DNA from 4 places in the Bacillus sp. TCT6 genome. Region 3 is predicted to be linked to each of the others. Evidence: a T-box and tRNA genes for the amino acid it is inferred to sense, from the RefSeq annotation. Region 3 holds a T-box; the other regions hold tRNA genes.
What was found. The T-box of region 3 lies ahead of asnS (asparagine--tRNA ligase). A T-box ahead of a tRNA ligase gene usually reads a tRNA of that ligase, here a tRNA-Asn.
Positions count from the first base shown of each region.

Region 1: it has a tRNA-Asn gene. The T-box ahead of asnS (asparagine--tRNA ligase) is inferred to sense a tRNA for this amino acid. The anticodon was not compared.
Region 2: it has a tRNA-Asn gene. The T-box ahead of asnS (asparagine--tRNA ligase) is inferred to sense a tRNA for this amino acid. The anticodon was not compared.
Region 4: it has a tRNA-Asn gene. The T-box ahead of asnS (asparagine--tRNA ligase) is inferred to sense a tRNA for this amino acid. The anticodon was not compared.

Region 1 is NZ_JBVYHX010000001.1:480,735-485,004, reverse strand. Features, by position in the region: gene AC0ONG_RS02325 (hypothetical protein) at 1-84, shown strand, start outside; gene AC0ONG_RS02320 (DUF3965 domain-containing protein) at 325-1,476, opposite strand; gene AC0ONG_RS02315 (CBS domain-containing protein) at 1,798-2,217, opposite strand; tRNA gene AC0ONG_RS02310 (tRNA-Glu) at 2,347-2,418, opposite strand; tRNA gene AC0ONG_RS02305 (tRNA-Asn) at 2,420-2,494, opposite strand; tRNA gene AC0ONG_RS02300 (tRNA-Ile) at 2,506-2,579, opposite strand; tRNA gene AC0ONG_RS02295 (tRNA-Trp) at 2,589-2,659, opposite strand; tRNA gene AC0ONG_RS02290 (tRNA-Thr) at 2,666-2,738, opposite strand; tRNA gene AC0ONG_RS02285 (tRNA-Phe) at 2,749-2,824, opposite strand; tRNA gene AC0ONG_RS02280 (tRNA-Asp) at 2,833-2,908, opposite strand; tRNA gene AC0ONG_RS02275 (tRNA-Met) at 2,912-2,988, opposite strand; tRNA gene AC0ONG_RS02270 (tRNA-Ser) at 3,009-3,101, opposite strand; tRNA gene AC0ONG_RS02265 (tRNA-Ser) at 3,156-3,248, opposite strand; tRNA gene AC0ONG_RS02260 (tRNA-Ala) at 3,269-3,341, opposite strand; tRNA gene AC0ONG_RS02255 (tRNA-Pro) at 3,357-3,430, opposite strand; tRNA gene AC0ONG_RS02250 (tRNA-Arg) at 3,441-3,514, opposite strand; tRNA gene AC0ONG_RS02245 (tRNA-Leu) at 3,518-3,606, opposite strand; tRNA gene AC0ONG_RS02240 (tRNA-Gly) at 3,623-3,697, opposite strand; tRNA gene AC0ONG_RS02235 (tRNA-Leu) at 3,727-3,807, opposite strand; tRNA gene AC0ONG_RS02230 (tRNA-Lys) at 3,823-3,898, opposite strand; tRNA gene AC0ONG_RS02225 (tRNA-Gln) at 3,903-3,977, opposite strand; tRNA gene AC0ONG_RS02220 (tRNA-Tyr) at 3,989-4,072, opposite strand; tRNA gene AC0ONG_RS02215 (tRNA-Val) at 4,081-4,156, opposite strand; rRNA gene rrf (5S ribosomal RNA) at 4,162-4,270, opposite strand, start outside.
Region 2 is NZ_JBVYHX010000001.1:267,602-271,871, reverse strand. Features, by position in the region: gene AC0ONG_RS01305 (DUF3884 family protein) at 1-222, shown strand, start outside; tRNA gene AC0ONG_RS01300 (tRNA-Leu) at 408-489, opposite strand; tRNA gene AC0ONG_RS01295 (tRNA-Cys) at 500-570, opposite strand; tRNA gene AC0ONG_RS01290 (tRNA-Gly) at 585-659, opposite strand; tRNA gene AC0ONG_RS01285 (tRNA-Gln) at 665-739, opposite strand; tRNA gene AC0ONG_RS01280 (tRNA-His) at 803-878, opposite strand; tRNA gene AC0ONG_RS01275 (tRNA-Trp) at 898-971, opposite strand; tRNA gene AC0ONG_RS01270 (tRNA-Tyr) at 979-1,062, opposite strand; tRNA gene AC0ONG_RS01265 (tRNA-Thr) at 1,073-1,148, opposite strand; tRNA gene AC0ONG_RS01260 (tRNA-Phe) at 1,167-1,242, opposite strand; tRNA gene AC0ONG_RS01255 (tRNA-Asp) at 1,252-1,327, opposite strand; tRNA gene AC0ONG_RS01250 (tRNA-Met) at 1,331-1,407, opposite strand; tRNA gene AC0ONG_RS01245 (tRNA-Val) at 1,434-1,509, opposite strand; tRNA gene AC0ONG_RS01240 (tRNA-Glu) at 1,514-1,588, opposite strand; tRNA gene AC0ONG_RS01235 (tRNA-Ser) at 1,606-1,697, opposite strand; tRNA gene AC0ONG_RS01230 (tRNA-Asn) at 1,700-1,774, opposite strand; rRNA gene rrf (5S ribosomal RNA) at 1,783-1,898, opposite strand; rRNA gene AC0ONG_RS01220 (23S ribosomal RNA) at 1,999-4,270, opposite strand, start outside.
Region 3 is NZ_JBVYHX010000001.1:4,201,176-4,205,445, reverse strand. Features, by position in the region: gene pheT (phenylalanine--tRNA ligase subunit beta) at 1-1,336, shown strand, start outside; T-box leader at 1,490-1,741, shown strand; gene asnS (asparagine--tRNA ligase) at 1,794-3,185, shown strand; gene AC0ONG_RS21440 (YuzL family protein) at 3,279-3,413, shown strand; gene AC0ONG_RS21435 (hypothetical protein) at 3,454-3,705, opposite strand; gene rnhC (ribonuclease HIII) at 3,951-4,270, opposite strand, start outside.
Region 4 is NZ_JBVYHX010000001.1:4,524,708-4,528,977, forward strand. Features, by position in the region: gene AC0ONG_RS23195 (TetR/AcrR family transcriptional regulator) at 1-361, opposite strand, end outside; gene AC0ONG_RS23200 (MFS transporter) at 683-1,906, shown strand; tRNA gene AC0ONG_RS23205 (tRNA-Glu) at 2,053-2,124, opposite strand; tRNA gene AC0ONG_RS23210 (tRNA-Ser) at 2,130-2,220, opposite strand; tRNA gene AC0ONG_RS23215 (tRNA-Asn) at 2,228-2,302, opposite strand; tRNA gene AC0ONG_RS23220 (tRNA-Ile) at 2,310-2,386, opposite strand; tRNA gene AC0ONG_RS23225 (tRNA-Gly) at 2,397-2,467, opposite strand; tRNA gene AC0ONG_RS23230 (tRNA-Lys) at 2,481-2,556, opposite strand; tRNA gene AC0ONG_RS23235 (tRNA-Thr) at 2,567-2,642, opposite strand; tRNA gene AC0ONG_RS23240 (tRNA-Phe) at 2,657-2,732, opposite strand; tRNA gene AC0ONG_RS23245 (tRNA-Asp) at 2,742-2,817, opposite strand; tRNA gene AC0ONG_RS23250 (tRNA-Met) at 2,821-2,897, opposite strand; tRNA gene AC0ONG_RS23255 (tRNA-Ser) at 2,926-3,018, opposite strand; tRNA gene AC0ONG_RS23260 (tRNA-Ile) at 3,036-3,112, opposite strand; tRNA gene AC0ONG_RS23265 (tRNA-Met) at 3,117-3,193, opposite strand; tRNA gene AC0ONG_RS23270 (tRNA-Ala) at 3,214-3,286, opposite strand; tRNA gene AC0ONG_RS23275 (tRNA-Pro) at 3,302-3,375, opposite strand; tRNA gene AC0ONG_RS23280 (tRNA-Arg) at 3,386-3,459, opposite strand; tRNA gene AC0ONG_RS23285 (tRNA-Leu) at 3,463-3,551, opposite strand; tRNA gene AC0ONG_RS23290 (tRNA-Gly) at 3,568-3,642, opposite strand; tRNA gene AC0ONG_RS23295 (tRNA-Leu) at 3,672-3,752, opposite strand; tRNA gene AC0ONG_RS23300 (tRNA-His) at 3,775-3,850, opposite strand; tRNA gene AC0ONG_RS23305 (tRNA-Thr) at 3,861-3,936, opposite strand; tRNA gene AC0ONG_RS23310 (tRNA-Val) at 3,941-4,016, opposite strand; rRNA gene rrf (5S ribosomal RNA) at 4,021-4,136, opposite strand; rRNA gene AC0ONG_RS23320 (23S ribosomal RNA) at 4,238-4,270, opposite strand, start outside.

The sequences.
Region 1 (4,270 bases), 3.7 Mb from region 3:
TTCTTTATGGCTGTTTTATTATTTGTAGCTAGATATATTAATGTCCCTTATAAACAAAAACAAGAACAAGAACACGAAGCTTAGAAAGAGGAGACACTGTGTACCAATCTTTCAAAGATACTCCAATAAAATACATATTGAATTTGTATAAGAAAGCCAATACTTTTTTTGGTATACAAGGAAGTTATACTGCACAACTTCTCCTATATGGAATGTTGTTTCTTGTCTTAATCATTTTCTCCTTGTTTTACTAACAAAAAAGGATCTCACATAAACTGGAGATCCTTTTTAATTTATATTAATTTTTCATATCGAAAATATTGTTTATCCACAAGCATATTTTTCATAAATAAAGCTCAGATTATATTTTTTCTCTAAGCTCATTCGTTGTTCATCATCGCACCAATAGAAAAGAATATCATGAATCGTTGCATAACGCTTATTTTTAAGAAATAGCCTAAAGAATGATGGTAAACAATCATGTAATTGTATAAATATATAATTGCGTAGTGTTTCTTCTTTATATTCAATGCCCTTACAAATATACAGTAATTCTTCACAATAATATGCATGCTGTGGAACTTGTATCATTTCGAAAAATGGCACATAAGATAGTAGCTTTCCAATAAAATGACCATATCGATCCATTACTCCTATCGTCATATGCTCCATCATTTCTTTCATCACATATAAATAATCATCTACATGCGTTGTCTTTAATGGGTCTAAGCGATCGGAAATTTGAGATAATACAGCTCTTTGACATGCTAAAACTGCCTGACTAGGTCCATAATATGATAGGAAATCTGTACACTTACGATATTTCCGTAATAAATCATGTGTATACAAATCATATACAAAAGTATTACAATACATTGCTAAACTCATCATATCACTATTTAATTGCTCTTTTGATAATGATTTCGCTCTCTTGCACATATAAAAGAATGTAAATTCCAATACTTCTTTATGAGATAATAAATGTTTACAATCGGTTATACACTTCTCATTAAATTTAACTCTATCCCAAATTTCAATATCCCTATCTGTCAATTCACCTATACGATATTTAATAATTAAATAATTTAAAGCAACTGATTGCGTCAAAAGATCCCATGTTTCATATTCCAATGAAGTATGAACAAACTCAGCTAATCCTTGCGCTATCATAAAATCATTTGCCTCTTCATACCAACCAATCTCTTGGCATAAGCGAAGAATACGCACTAAAGTTGGAATTTCATCTTTATGAAACTGCGGTAATTTCTTTGCTTTATTCATGCCATATACGATAAATGCCGCTAAATTTTCTTCTTTATAAAATTCTTTCTCTTTCCATACTAATATAGTTCGTTCTTTCCCCTCACCTTTTGGGTGACAAGGTACAAGCAAAGAAAATAATTCAGCGAAATTATTTGGTTCTATATATGTATCTGTAACCAAATTCCAATTTGGATCGCCCTGTACAGCCTTCATATAATTCCCCTTCCCTTTTCATCTATGTAGGAAATATTAATTTATTATCGCACCACTAAAAATTAATATTGTTATATTCAAAATCTATCATAATACTTATATCTATCAGTATATCATCTTTTCTCTTATTAAAAATTAAGAATAACAAATTTTAAAAAAATGTCGAAATTATTAACCGTATCCTTATTATATAATGTCTCAGATACATCACGCTAACATATTAGTTTAATCCATATATGCTAGAATAATGCATCTGAACTTTATATATAATTTAGCTCTTTATGAGTGACCATTAAACTCTCGGTTAATTAAAGTTTCAATTTACTCTGTACGCTCTGAGATTTCGCTCAAGGCAAATCCAGCTTGATCATCTGCTGATTCCCTTATAGCTAAATCTCCTAGTGCTAACATGCCAATAAGCTGACCACTATCAACTACTGGTAACCGTCTAATTTGATACTGTGCCATTAGCTCTGTAGCTTTTTCAATAGAATCATTTGGAGAAACTGAGATAATATTTGTTGTCATTACATTTGTAATTTTATTAGATCCAGGATGTTTTTCAGCAATCCCTCGAACAACTAAATCTCGATCAGTAACAAGCCCAACAACTTGCTCATTTTCAACAACAGGAATTAATCCAACCGATTCTTCCTTCATTTTTACAGCTGCCTCATATACATTGTCTAGCGGTGTACAATGTACAATATGGGTACTCATTAAGTCTCTAACTTGTGTCATTATTTATTTCCTCCTTTTTATACATACCATAGCTTTTCCAAAATTCCTTTATTTATTTCTGGAAAGTAACATTATAAAAAGGATTAACAAAATAAAAAAGAGCCAGCATAATGCTGACTCTTTTTTGTATGACCCGTACGGGATTCGAACCCGTGTTACCGCCGTGAAAGGGCGGTGTCTTAACCACTTGACCAACGGGCCATGGCTCCGCAGGTAGGACTCGAACCTACGACCGATCGGTTAACAGCCGATAGCTCTACCACTGAGCTACTGCGGAATAATATATGATGGGCCTAAATGGACTCGAACCATCGACCTCACGCTTATCAGGCGTGCGCTCTAACCAGCTGAGCTATAGGCCCATATACTTACAGGGGCAGTAGGAATCGAACCCACACTGGAGGTTTTGGAGACCTCAGTTCTACCTTTAAACTATGCCCCTAAATGATGCCGGCTAGAGGACTTGAACCCCCAACCTACTGATTACAAGTCAGTTGCTCTACCAATTGAGCTAAGCCGGCATAAAAAAAATGGTGGCTCGGGACGGAATCGAACCGCCGACACGAGGATTTTCAGTCCTCTGCTCTACCGACTGAGCTACCGAGCCAACATAAATGGCGGTCCCGACCGGGGTCGAACCGGCGATCTCCTGCGTGACAGGCAGGCATGTTAACCACTACACCACGGGACCATTTGGTTGCGGGGACAGGATTTGAACCTGCGACCTTCGGGTTATGAGCCCGACGAGCTACCGTACTGCTCCACCCCGCGACAATATTAAATTTAAAAAATGGAGGAGGTAGAGGGATTCGAACCCCCGCGCGACTCTCGCCGCCTGTCGGTTTTCAAGACCGATCCCTTCAGCCGAACTTGGGTATACCTCCATGAAGGAAAAATAAATATTTTATTATTATATGTCTAAACCATTTAAAAGAAAATGGAGGAGGTAGAGGGATTCGAACCCCCGCGCGATTCTCACCGCCTGTCGGTTTTCAAGACCGATCCCTTCAGCCGAACTTGGGTATACCTCCGAGACATATATTAAATAAAGTGGAGCCTAGCGGGATCGAACCGCTGACCTCCTGCGTGCAAGGCAGGCGCTCTCCCAGCTGAGCTAAGGCCCCATGTTTTTTGGAATATCGGGAAGACAGGATTTGAACCTGCGACCCCCTGGTCCCAAACCAGGTGCTCTACCAAGCTGAGCCACTTCCCGTTAATAAAAGCGCGCCCGAGAGGAGTCGAACCCCTAACCTCTTGATCCGTAGTCAAACGCTCTATCCAATTGAGCTACGGGCGCATATGGTGCCGAGGGCGGGGGTCGAACCCGCACGGTGGTCACCCACCGCAGGATTTTAAGTCCTGTGCGTCTGCCTGTTCCGCCACCCCGGCATGTCATATTGAAAATTGGAGCGGAAGACGGGATTCGAACCCGCGACCCCAACCTTGGCAAGGTTGTATTCTACCACTGAACTACTTCCGCAAGACATGTATGAGTTGTTTTATTAAAAGTGCGGGTGAAGGGAGTCGAACCCCCACGCCAAAGGCGCTAGATCCTAAGTCTAGTGCGTCTGCCAATTCCGCCACACCCGCATGTTTTATTAAAAATGGTGAGCCATGAAGGATTCGAACCTTCGACCCTCTGATTAAAAGTCAGATGCTCTACCAACTGAGCTAATGGCTCTTAATGGCTGGGCTAGCTGGATTCGAACCAGCGCATGACGGAGTCAAAGTCCGTTGCCTTACCGCTTGGCTATAGCCCAATAATTAAGAATGGTGGAGGGGGGCAGATTCGAACTGCCGAACCCGAAGGAGCGGATTTACAGTCCGCCGCGTTTAGCCACTTCGCTACCCCTCCGACATATATGGTGGAGGATGACGGGATCGAACCGCCGACCCCCTGCTTGTAAGGCAGGTGCTCTCCCAGCTGAGCTAATCCTCCATTTTGCCTGGCAACGTCCTACTCTCACAGGGACAAGGTCCCAACTACCATCGGCGCTAGAGAGCTTAACTTCCGTGTTCGGTATGGGAACGGGTGTGACCTCTCTGCCATCAT
Region 2 (4,270 bases), 3.9 Mb from region 3:
CCAATCCAATTTGAGGCGTTTCCTGAATTGAAGGAATTAGGGGACTGGTTGAGTACTTCAACGCACATGTGGTCGTGCCACTCAACTATGTACAAATACAACAGAGAAAAGTTTGAAAAGAAGTTTTTAGAAATTACGAAATTAACAGCTGATCATGTACTAATATCTACTGGTGGTGTCGGATTTAACTTCATGTCACCGGGGTGGAGAAATTCTCTCTAGAGTGCTTGAAGGGAATATTATAGAATACCGCAATTAAAAGGATAAAATTGAATGTTTGTTTTTATCCTTTTAATGTTTCGCAGTTTACTCACCGTACACTTTTTGTGCTTATTTTGTCATGTAATGAAAAGAAAACAAAAAAAACTCTATACTAATTGTATAGAGTTTTTTTACGACGTTCATGATACCGATGGTCGGGGTCGAACCGACACTCCCGAAGGAACACGATTTTGAGTCGTGCGCGTCTGCCAATTCCGCCACATCGGCACAAAAGAAAAGGCGGCAACCGGATTTGAACCGGTGATAAAGGTTTTGCAGACCTCTGCCTTACCACTTGGCTATGCCGCCATATTAAATTTCATTGGAGCGGAAGACGGGATTCGAACCCGCGACCCCAACCTTGGCAAGGTTGTATTCTACCACTGAACTACTTCCGCAAAAATGGCTGGGCTAGCTGGATTCGAACCAGCGCATGACGGAGTCAAAGTCCGTTGCCTTACCGCTTGGCTATAGCCCATCGAATTCTTACTTAATTATATGTAAGTATCAATTAAATTATTTGTAATTTTAAAAATAAAAATGGGGCGACTGATGGGAATCGAACCCACGAATGCCGGAGCCACAATCCGGTGCGTTAACCACTTCGCCACAACCGCCATGTTGTGTAAATATATTTGGCAGGGGCAGTAGGAATCGAACCCACACTGGAGGTTTTGGAGACCTCAGTTCTACCTTTAAACTATGCCCCTATGTAAATGGTGGAGGGGGGCAGATTCGAACTGCCGAACCCGAAGGAGCGGATTTACAGTCCGCCGCGTTTAGCCACTTCGCTACCCCTCCGAAACTTACATGGTGCCGGCTAGAGGACTTGAACCCCCAACCTACTGATTACAAGTCAGTTGCTCTACCAATTGAGCTAAGCCGGCGTATTTTATTAAAATAAATGGTGGCTCGGGACGGAATCGAACCGCCGACACGAGGATTTTCAGTCCTCTGCTCTACCGACTGAGCTACCGAGCCTTATTAAAATGGCGGTCCCGACCGGGGTCGAACCGGCGATCTCCTGCGTGACAGGCAGGCATGTTAACCACTACACCACGGGACCATTTGGTTGCGGGGACAGGATTTGAACCTGCGACCTTCGGGTTATGAGCCCGACGAGCTACCGTGCTGCTCCACCCCGCGATAATACTATTTATATAAAATTCATATGGTGGAGGATGACGGGATCGAACCGCCGACCCCCTGCTTGTAAGGCAGGTGCTCTCCCAGCTGAGCTAATCCTCCAAAGTGGTGACCCGTACGGGATTCGAACCCGTGTTACCGCCGTGAAAGGGCGGTGTCTTAACCACTTGACCAACGGGCCAAATATTATAAATCCTATGGCGGAGAGCAAGGGATTCGAACCCTTGATACGCTTGTGACGTATACACGATTTCCAATCGTGCTCCTTCGGCCAACTCGGACAGCTCTCCAATGGCTCCGCAGGTAGGAATCGAACCTACGACCGATCGGTTAACAGCCGATAGCTCTACCGCTGAGCTACTGCGGAATAATATTGCCTGGCAACGTCCTACTCTCACAGGGACAAGGTCCCAACTACCATCGGCGCTAGAGAGCTTAACTTCCGTGTTCGGTATGGGAACGGGTGTGACCTCTCTGCCATCATTACCAGACATTATTCTTTTGAGACAATCATTATTATAACTTATTCACTTTAAAAGTCAACAAATTTTTTATGTTCTCTCAAAACTAGATAACATCGCTACATATTATATGGTTAAGTCCTCGATCTATTAGTATTCGTCAGCTCCACATGTCACCATGCTTCCACCTCGAACCTATCAACCTGATCATCTTTCAGGGATCTTACTAGCTTACGCTATGGGAAATCTCATCTTGAGGGGGGCTTCATGCTTAGATGCTTTCAGCACTTATCCCTTCCGCACATAGCTACCCAGCTATGCCCTTGGCAGAACAACTGGTACACCAGCGGTGCGTCCATCCCGGTCCTCTCGTACTAAGGACAGCTCCTCTCAAATTTCCTACGCCCACGACGGATAGGGACCGAACTGTCTCACGACGTTCTGAACCCAGCTCGCGTACCGCTTTAATGGGCGAACAGCCCAACCCTTGGGACCGACTACAGCCCCAGGATGCGATGAGCCGACATCGAGGTGCCAAACCTCCCCGTCGATGTGGACTCTTGGGGGAGATAAGCCTGTTATCCCCGGGGTAGCTTTTATCCGTTGAGCGATGGCCCTTCCATGCGGAACCACCGGATCACTAAGCCCGACTTTCGTCCCTGCTCGACTTGTAGGTCTCGCAGTCAAGCTCCCTTATGCCTTTGCACTCTACGAATGATTTCCAACCATTCTGAGGGAACCTTTGGGCGCCTCCGTTACACTTTAGGAGGCGACCGCCCCAGTCAAACTGCCCACCTGACACTGTCTCCCGGGTCGATAAGACCCGTAGGTTAGAATTTCAATACAGTCAGGGCGGTATCCCACCAGCGCCTCCACCGAAGCTAGCGCTCCGGTTTCAATGGCTCCCGCCTATCCTGTACAAACTGTACCAAAATTCAATATCAGGCTACAGTAAAGCTCCACGGGGTCTTTCCGTCCTGTCGCGGGTAACCTGCATCTTCACAGGTACTATAATTTCACCGAGTCTCTGGTTGAGACAGTGCCCAAATCGTTACACCTTTCGTGCGGGTCGGAACTTACCCGACAAGGAATTTCGCTACCTTAGGACCGTTATAGTTACGGCCGCCGTTTACTGGGGCTTCAGTTCAGAGCTTCGCTTACGCTAACCCCTCTCCTTAACCTTCCAGCACCGGGCAGGTGTCACCCCCTATACTTCGCCTTACGGCTTCGCAGAGAGCTGTGTTTTTGCTAAACAGTCGCTTGGGCCTATTCACTGCGGCTTTCCGTTAAGAAAGCACCCCTTCTCCCGAAGTTACGGGGTCATTTTGCCGAGTTCCTTAACCAGAGTTCTCTCGCACACCTTAGGATTCTCTCCTCGCCTACCTGTGTCGGTTTGCGGTACAGGCACCTTTTATCTCGCTAGAAGCTTTTCTTGGCAGCGGGGAATCAAAGACTTCGCTCCATAAGGAGCTTCCCCATCACAGCTCAGCCTTCACGATAAGCGGATTTGCCTACTTATCAGCCTAACTGCTTGGACGTGCACAACCAATCGCACGCTTCTTCTATCCTTCTGCGTCCCTCCATTGCTCAAACGATAAAGAGGTGGTACAGGAATATCAACCTGTTGTCCATCGCCTACGCCTGTCGGCCTCGGCTTAGGTCCTGACTAACCCTGAGCGGACGAGCCTTCCTCAGGAAACCTTAGGCATTCGGTGGACGGGATTCTCACCCGTCTTTCGCTACTCATACCGGCATTCTCACTTCTAAGCGCTCCACCAGTCCTTCCGGTCTGACTTCACTGCACTTAGAACGCTCCCCTACCACTGATACCATTGGTATCAATTCGCAGCTTCGGTGGTGTATTTAGCCCCGGTACATTTTCGGCGCAGAGTCACTCGACTAGTGAGCTATTACGCACTCTTTAAATGGTGGCTGCTTCTAAGCCAACATCCTAGTTGTCTAAGCAACTCCACATCCTTTTCCACTTAATACACACTTTGGGACCTTAGCTGGCGATCTGGGCTGTTTCCCTCTTGACTACGGATCTTATCACTCGCAGTCTGACTCCTAAGGATAAGTCATTGGCATTCGGAGTTTGACTGAATTCGGTAATCCGATGAGGACCCCTAGTTCAATCAGTGCTCTACCTCCAAGACTCTTACACTTAAGGCTAGCCCTAAAGCTATTTCGGGGAGAACCAGCTATCTCCAGGTTCGATTGGAATTTCTCCGCTACCCACACCTCATCCCCGCACTTTTCAACGTGCGTGGGTTCGGGCCTCCATTCAGTGTTACCTGAACTTCACCCTGGACATGGGTAGATCACCTGGTTTCGGGTCTACGACCACGTACTAAACGCCCTATTCAGACTCGCTTTCGCTGCGGCTCCGCCTCTTCAGCTTA
Region 3 (4,270 bases):
TAGTGAATCAAGTGCACGTTTTGAAAAAGGAATCGACCCAACACGTACATTTGAAGCAATTCAACACGCAGCTGCCTTAATGGCGAAATATGCTGGCGGTGAAGCACTTGAAGGTGTAGTAGAAGCTGATAACTTACAAGTACAAGAGCGTACAGTATCTGTTACTGCTGAAAAAGTAAACCGTGTATTAGGTACAAATATTTCTGCGAGTGAAATGGGTACAATGTTCGCGAACTTGAAATTTCCATTCACAGAAGTAGAAGGAACATTCCATGTAAATGTACCAGCACGTCGTCCTGATATTACAATTTCAGAAGACTTAGTAGAAGAAGTGGGCCGTCTATACGGTTATGACCACATTCCAGTTACATTACCTTCTGGAACGATGACTCGTGGTAAATTAACATCAGCACAAACGAAACGTCGTAAAGTACGTCGCTTCTTAGAGGGTGCTGGTTTATATGAAGCAATCACGTATTCATTAACGAGCGCTGACAAAGCGAAACAATACATGATTGAGCCAAACGAAAAGGCACCTGTAAACCTTGCACTTCCAATGAGTGAAGAGCGTAGCCAACTTCGTTTAAGCTTAGTGCCACAATTGCTAGAAGCAGTTTCATACAATGTTGCTCGTAAAAACGACAGCGTTGCTTTATACGAAGTAGGTTCTATCTTCTTACCAACAGAAGCAGGAGAACTTCCGAAAGAAGAACAACACCTTGCAGGTGTTATGACAGGTCTTGCTCTTCACCATGCATGGCAAGGTGAGAAGAAAGTAGTAGACTTCTTCGTTGTGAAAGGTGTACTAGAAGGACTATTCGACGTACTTGGCGTTTCAAACCAAATCACATATGCACCAGCGAAACGTGAAGGTATGCACCCAGGTCGTACAGCTGACATCGTATTAGATGGCGAAGTAATTGGTTTCATCGGTCAATTGCACCCAGAAGCAGAAAAACAATTAGATGTGAAAAATACATTCGTATTTGAACTATCTCTTGTAAAAATATTCGGTGCAGACGCTGAAGAAACTTACTACTCAGCAATTCCGCGTTTCCCATCTATGACACGTGACATGGCTGTTGTAGTAACAAAAGAAACAAAAGCTGGTGAAATGAAGCAAGTCATTGCTGAAGCTGGCGGAGAACTTTTGAAAGACGTAACACTATTCGACTTATACGAAGGTGAAAAAATGGAAGAAGGCAAGAAATCACTTGCATTCTCTATGACTTACTTCGATGCAGAACGTACGTTAACAGATGAAGAAGTAACAGAAGCGCATAACCGTGTATTAACAACGGTAGAAGAGAAATTTGGTGCGGAGTTACGTAAGTAATTAGAAAATTGCCGGATTCATTCCGGCAATTTTTTTATTGCACAATCGTCGACAGATGTCGGTAAGTCGATATATTACAAAAATCGCTTATATATTTTATGGCATCTTGCATCTTTCTCTCGAATGTAGTACATTAATTTTAGTTTAACAAAATGAAAGACGATGATAAGGAAAAGTAGTATATACTATAATCCAAAGCGAGTCAGGGGCGGTGAGAGCCTGATGAGGCGGTATATGTGAAGAACACCTTGGAGTTGCTAACCGAAATTGAATCTTGTATTCAAGAGTAGACTTAGACGGGAAGCCGGCCTGTTACAAACCGGGAAGTATGTATTACATACGAGTTAAAGTTGGTCTTTATGACAAATTGGGTGGTACCGCGAAGTTTAACCTTTCGTCCCTTTATGGATGAAAGGTTTTTTTGTATTTAAATATATCAGCAAAGGAGAATTTCACTATGGAAAACACATTAGTAAAAAGTCTGTATAGAGATACAGAAAAGTATGCAGGTCAAACAGTACAAGTATCAGGGTGGATTCGTAATTTACGTGATTCAAAAGCATTTGGTTTCATCGAATTAAACGACGGTAGCTTTTTCAAAAGCGTTCAAATCGTTTTCGATACAGAATTAGAGAACTTTAAAGAAATTGCAAAGCTTCCACTTAGCTCTTCAGTGAAAGTAGAAGGTAAAGTAATTGCAACGCCTGGAGCGAAGCAACCATTTGAAATTAAAGCAGAAAAAATTGATATCGAGGGCTTATCAGATTCTGATTACCCACTTCAAAAGAAGCGTCATACGTTTGAATACTTACGTACAATCGCTCACTTACGTCCAAGAACAAATGCATTCTCTGCAACGTTCCGCGTACGTTCTATCGCAGCATTTGCGATTCACCAGTTCTTCCAAGAGCGTGGATTCGTACATGTTCACACACCAATCATCACTGGTAGTGATACAGAAGGTGCTGGCGAAATGTTCCGCGTAACAACACAAGATTTAAACAACGTACCAAAAGGTGAAGACGGACAAGTTGATGAGTCAAAAGACTTCTTCGGTAAAGAAACAAACTTAACAGTAAGTGGACAGCTGAACGCTGAAGCGTATGCATTAGCATTCCGTGATGTATATACATTCGGACCTACATTCCGTGCAGAAAACTCAAACACAACTCGCCACGCTGCTGAGTTCTGGATGGTTGAGCCTGAGATTGCATTCGCTGAGTTAGGCGATGTAATGGATCTTACAGAAGATATGCTGAAATATGCAATGAAATATGTATTAGAGCATGCACCAGAAGAAATGGACTTCTTCAACAGCTTCGTTGATAAAACAGTTCTAGAGCGTATGAACAACGTGATTAACTCTGACTTCGGTCGCATCACATATACAGAAGCAATTAAAGTACTTCAAGAATCAGGTGCTGACTTCAAGTACCCAGTAGAATGGGGTATTGACTTACAAACAGAGCATGAAAGATACTTATCAGAAGAGATCTTCAAACGCCCTGTATTCGTAACTGACTACCCGAAAGACATTAAAGCGTTCTACATGCGTATGAATGAAGATGGAAAAACAGTAGCTGCTACTGACCTTCTAGTTCCTGGCATCGGCGAATTAATCGGCGGAAGTCAACGTGAAGAAAGAATGGACGTTTTAGTAGACAGAATTAAAGAATTAGGTATGAACGAAGAGGACTACTGGTGGTACTTAGAACTTAGAAAATACGGCGGTACAAAACACGCTGGATTCGGTCTAGGTTTCGAGCGCTTCCTAATGTACATCACTGGTATGGCTAACATCCGTGACGTAATTCCATTCCCAAGAACTCCAGGTTCTTCTGAGTTCTAAAATATGAAAAAAGCGAGAGGATTTCCTCTCGCTTTTTTGTTTGCATAGTTTATGACCCCGTAGCAAAAAGTAACGCGAAGGGGTGAGAATAAAATGAGTAAAAAAGTGAAAAAAGATCATTCAAGATCGAGCCTAGGTTCTCCGGAAGTAGAAGGACAAGGAACGACGACACATGAAACAGGTTCTCATAAGGTATCTTCATCTAATAAGAAGCAGAAACAAAGCTAACATAAAAAAGGAGAGTCTTAGGGGCTCTCCTTTTTATGTATTACATCTTGTTATCGTTAATCTCTTTTGTAATTTGATCTATGTCTTTGTCTAATCGATCTAAATAGAAAAACCATAGTAAACTCATGAACACGTGATAGATGGCCATAACGCTAAGGCTATCAGATATGTTTTCGAATGTGGATTTAGTAGTGAAGAAAGTGCCCCAAACAGTAGAAATAATGAAGTAAGAAAGTGGACCTACGAGATGTACGAAAACATATAATAACTTTTTCACTTTTACAGCGTTTATATAAATTCCCTCCTTTAAATTATTGAATGCAGGCTTTTCACTTAGTATCTGAATATTTTCTCTAATTTTGAACTGTCTTTCGTGTGGATCGCCTAGTAAAATATTTAGAATCATTTGTAGAAGTAGCAATGGGAATCTCCTCGTATGTTAGAATAATCTGTATATTGTAATTGTCACAAAACTATAAGGACAATAGTAGGGTGAAACAAAAAACAGGAGTTTGTAGGCTCCTGTTTTTGTCGATACTATTTTAATAAGCGAAACGCCTTCTCCGTATTAGCGAAATGCAGTTTCACAAACTCGGATAATCGTTCTTTACCAAGCTTTTGAATTAATTTAGCTGCAGCAATATCAACTTGTTTACCAGCACCTTTTGGAAGTGGCATACCAGCTTTTTTGCTTAGTTCGTCAAACTGTTTTACGAATGAGTAGCGAGCTAAAATAGAAGCAGCGGCTACTGCTAAATGGACGCTTTCACCTTTCGTCGCGAAATAAACATTTTCACGCTGTACCTGTTTTTGTTTTGCTAAATATTTATAGTATGTATCAGGTTGTGTGAATTGAT
Region 4 (4,270 bases), 320 kb from region 3:
AACTAGTTCCTAATACTGCTGGTGCATCTCGAAGTACGATTCGCTGAATTTCTGGATTAAGTGCCATCGTTAAATATGCACGACAACGCCCAACAAACCCTTCCCATTTTCCTTCCGCTTCATCTGATACTTTCCCTAATTTATTATCCATTTCCATATCAATTTCTTTTACAACTGCTTCTAACAATCCTTTTTTATCACCAAAATGATGATAAATTGCACCACGTGTTAAACCGACAGATGCTGTAAAATCATCCATAGACGTATTTACATATCCAACTGTACCAAAAGCCTCTCTTGCTGCCCACAGCAATTTAGCACGTGTTTCAGTAATCATTTCTGCTCTCGTTTTTTTAATCATCTTTTCCTCCTACTTCTATTCATTCTCTTTATTCAAAATGAATTGCACTATAGTATCGTTCTCTATATAAAAGAATAACTCCTTTAAACATCGGCTCTATCCAGAGATAAAACATTTCAATTGACATACGCTCCGTATGTTAATATGATATTGGCATACGGTGCGTATGTCAATTATTTCTAGCTTACAAGATAATATAACTTCTTACCTATACCCTACATTGACTCACTGCCCCTTTTTATAGAAGGTATTAATGAAACAGAGGAGGAGTTAAAAGAATGAAGAATGTATATGTACACGTCAAATATTGTGGTGATTATCATGTTTAATTCCTACCGTGAGATTTTCAGTGCTCCTGGTACAAAAGGATTCTCATTAGCAGGATTTATAGCTCGTATGCCCATATCAATGATGGGTATTGGTATTGTTACCATGTTATCTCAAGTAAGTGGTGACTATTGGCTTGCTGGAGCTGTTGCAGCTACCTTTACATTATCATCAGCTTTACTAGCTCCTCATATTTCTCGGATGGCTGATCAATTAGGGCAATCTCGCATACTTCTTCCGACTACAGGTATTAGCGTTTTCTTTACAATCCTCTTACTTCTATGTACGAAATATGAAGCTCCTTATTGGACGCTATTTCTATCCGCTTTATGTGCAGGTTGTATGCCAAATATGTCAGCTATGGTACGTGCACGTTGGACTAAACTATACCGCGGATCCCATAAATTGCATACAGCATTTTCCTTCGAATCGGTCGTCGACGAAATTTGCTTCATAATTGGTCCTGTATTATCTGTCAGTTTAAGTGTTATGTTCTTCCCAGAAGCAGCGCCACTTTTATCATCTGTTTTTCTTACAATCGGGGTATGCCTATTTACTATGCAAAAAAGCACAGAACCGCCTGTACACCCTCGCGACATTACAAACAACGGAACAGTATTTAAAATTGGTTCTTTGCGAGTACTAGTATTCACACTCATTGCTATAGGTACTATCTTCGGCACAATAGATGTCGTTAGTGTAGCTTTTGCTGAGCAGCAAGGAAACACAGTAGCTGCTAGCTTTGTACTTTCTGTCTATGCAATCGGTTCATGCCTGGCAGGCCTTATTTTCGGTACCCTTAAACTCAATACCCCACCCTATAATCAGTTTTTAATAGCGGTCACACTTTCCATGATAACAATGCTGCCACTAGTTTTTGTAAACAGTATTACTTGGCTAGTAGTTATTGTTTTCTTTGCAGGGCTATCTGTCGCTCCTACTATGATTATTACTATGGGGCTTGTGGAAAAAATCGTACCTGAATCAAAGATAACCGAAGGAATGACTTGGGCAATTACAGGACTTGGAATTGGAGTCTCCCTAGGATCAGCGATAGCTGGTTTAGTTATTGATAACTTTGGAGCCCATGTAGGATTTAATGTGGCTATTATAGCAGGAGGCCTTGCCTTAACTATTGCACTTTTAGGCTACAAAACTCTTCACTCCGCATATAGTCATGTTGTTATTAAACAAGATGAACATTCAATAGAAAGTTAAAACATATTCAAAAAATAGGATTACCTTTTCTTATGTATGAGAAAAGGTAATCCTATTTTAAACTTATTATTTATAATCTGTCATAGCTTCTTCTATATCTATACACAACAAAAAAGAGATAGCAGATTATGCTATCTCTTTTAGTATGACCCGTACGGGATTCGAACCCGTGTTACCGCCGTGAAAGGGCGGTGTCTTAACCACTTGACCAACGGGCCAGTTCTGGCAGAGAAGAAGGGATTCGAACCCTCGCACCGCGTTCGCGATCTACTCCCTTAGCAGGGGAGCCCCTTGAGCCACTTGGGTACTTCTCTATAAATATGGCTCCGCAGGTAGGACTCGAACCTACGACCGATCGGTTAACAGCCGATAGCTCTACCACTGAGCTACTGCGGAACAATTATGGTGGGCCTAAATGGACTCGAACCATCGACCTCACGCTTATCAGGCGTGCGCTCTAACCAGCTGAGCTATAGGCCCATAATTGAAAAGCGGGTGAAGAGAATCGAACTCTCGACCAGAGCTTGGAAGGCTCTTGTTTTACCACTAAACTACACCCGCATAAAATTGAAAATGGTGAGCCATGAAGGATTCGAACCTTCGACCCTCTGATTAAAAGTCAGATGCTCTACCAACTGAGCTAATGGCTCATTTTGAAAGTGGTGCCGGCTAGAGGACTTGAACCCCCAACCTACTGATTACAAGTCAGTTGCTCTACCAATTGAGCTAAGCCGGCTTGCGACTTCAAAATGGTGGCTCGGGACGGAATCGAACCGCCGACACGAGGATTTTCAGTCCTCTGCTCTACCGACTGAGCTACCGAGCCTTATTAAAATGGCGGTCCCGACCGGGGTCGAACCGGCGATCTCCTGCGTGACAGGCAGGCATGTTAACCACTACACCACGGGACCATTTGGTTGCGGGGACAGGATTTGAACCTGCGACCTTCGGGTTATGAGCCCGACGAGCTACCGTACTGCTCCACCCCGCGATGATATAATATGTAATTTAAGAAAAAATGGAGGAGGTAGAGGGATTCGAACCCCCGCGCGACTCTCGCCGCCTGTCGGTTTTCAAGACCGATCCCTTCAGCCGAACTTGGGTATACCTCCGAGATATAAACCTTTAGTGGTGGACCTTGTAGGACTCGAACCTACGACCGGACGGTTATGAGCCGTCTGCTCTAACCAGCTGAGCTAAAGGTCCTTTATGGTAGCGGCGGAGGGGATCGAACCCCCGACCTCACGGGTATGAACCGTACGCTCTAGCCAGCTGAGCTACACCGCCATAAATGATATTAAAATAAGTGGAGCCTAGCGGGATCGAACCGCTGACCTCCTGCGTGCAAGGCAGGCGCTCTCCCAGCTGAGCTAAGGCCCCATGTTTTTGGGAATATCGGGAAGACAGGATTTGAACCTGCGACCCCCTGGTCCCAAACCAGGTGCTCTACCAAGCTGAGCCACTTCCCGTTAATAAAAGCGCGCCCGAGAGGAGTCGAACCCCTAACCTCTTGATCCGTAGTCAAACGCTCTATCCAATTGAGCTACGGGCGCATATGGTGCCGAGGGCGGGGGTCGAACCCGCACGGTGGTCACCCACCGCAGGATTTTAAGTCCTGTGCGTCTGCCTGTTCCGCCACCCCGGCATGTCATATTGAAAATTGGAGCGGAAGACGGGATTCGAACCCGCGACCCCAACCTTGGCAAGGTTGTATTCTACCACTGAACTACTTCCGCAAGACATGTTTGAGATATTTTATTAAAAGTGCGGGTGAAGGGAGTCGAACCCCCACGCCAAAGGCGCTAGATCCTAAGTCTAGTGCGTCTGCCAATTCCGCCACACCCGCATATTAATATTTTAAGAAAAAATGGGGCGACTGATGGGAATCGAACCCACGAATGCCGGAGCCACAATCCGGTGCGTTAACCACTTCGCCACAACCGCCATGATTTTCTGGTGCCGACTAGAGGACTTGAACCCCCAACCTACTGATTACAAGTCAGTTGCTCTACCAATTGAGCTAAGTCGGCTAAATGGTGGAGGATGACGGGATCGAACCGCCGACCCCCTGCTTGTAAGGCAGGTGCTCTCCCAGCTGAGCTAATCCTCCATTTGCCTGGCAACGTCCTACTCTCACAGGGACAAGGTCCCAACTACCATCGGCGCTAGAGAGCTTAACTTCCGTGTTCGGTATGGGAACGGGTGTGACCTCTCTGCCATCATTACCAGACTGTATTCATTTAAGACAAGAATCATTGTAACTCATTTAACTTTTAAAGTCAACAAGTTTTTTATATTCTTTCAAAACTAGATAACATCGCTTCATATTATATGGTTAAGTCCTCGATCTATTAGTATTCGTCA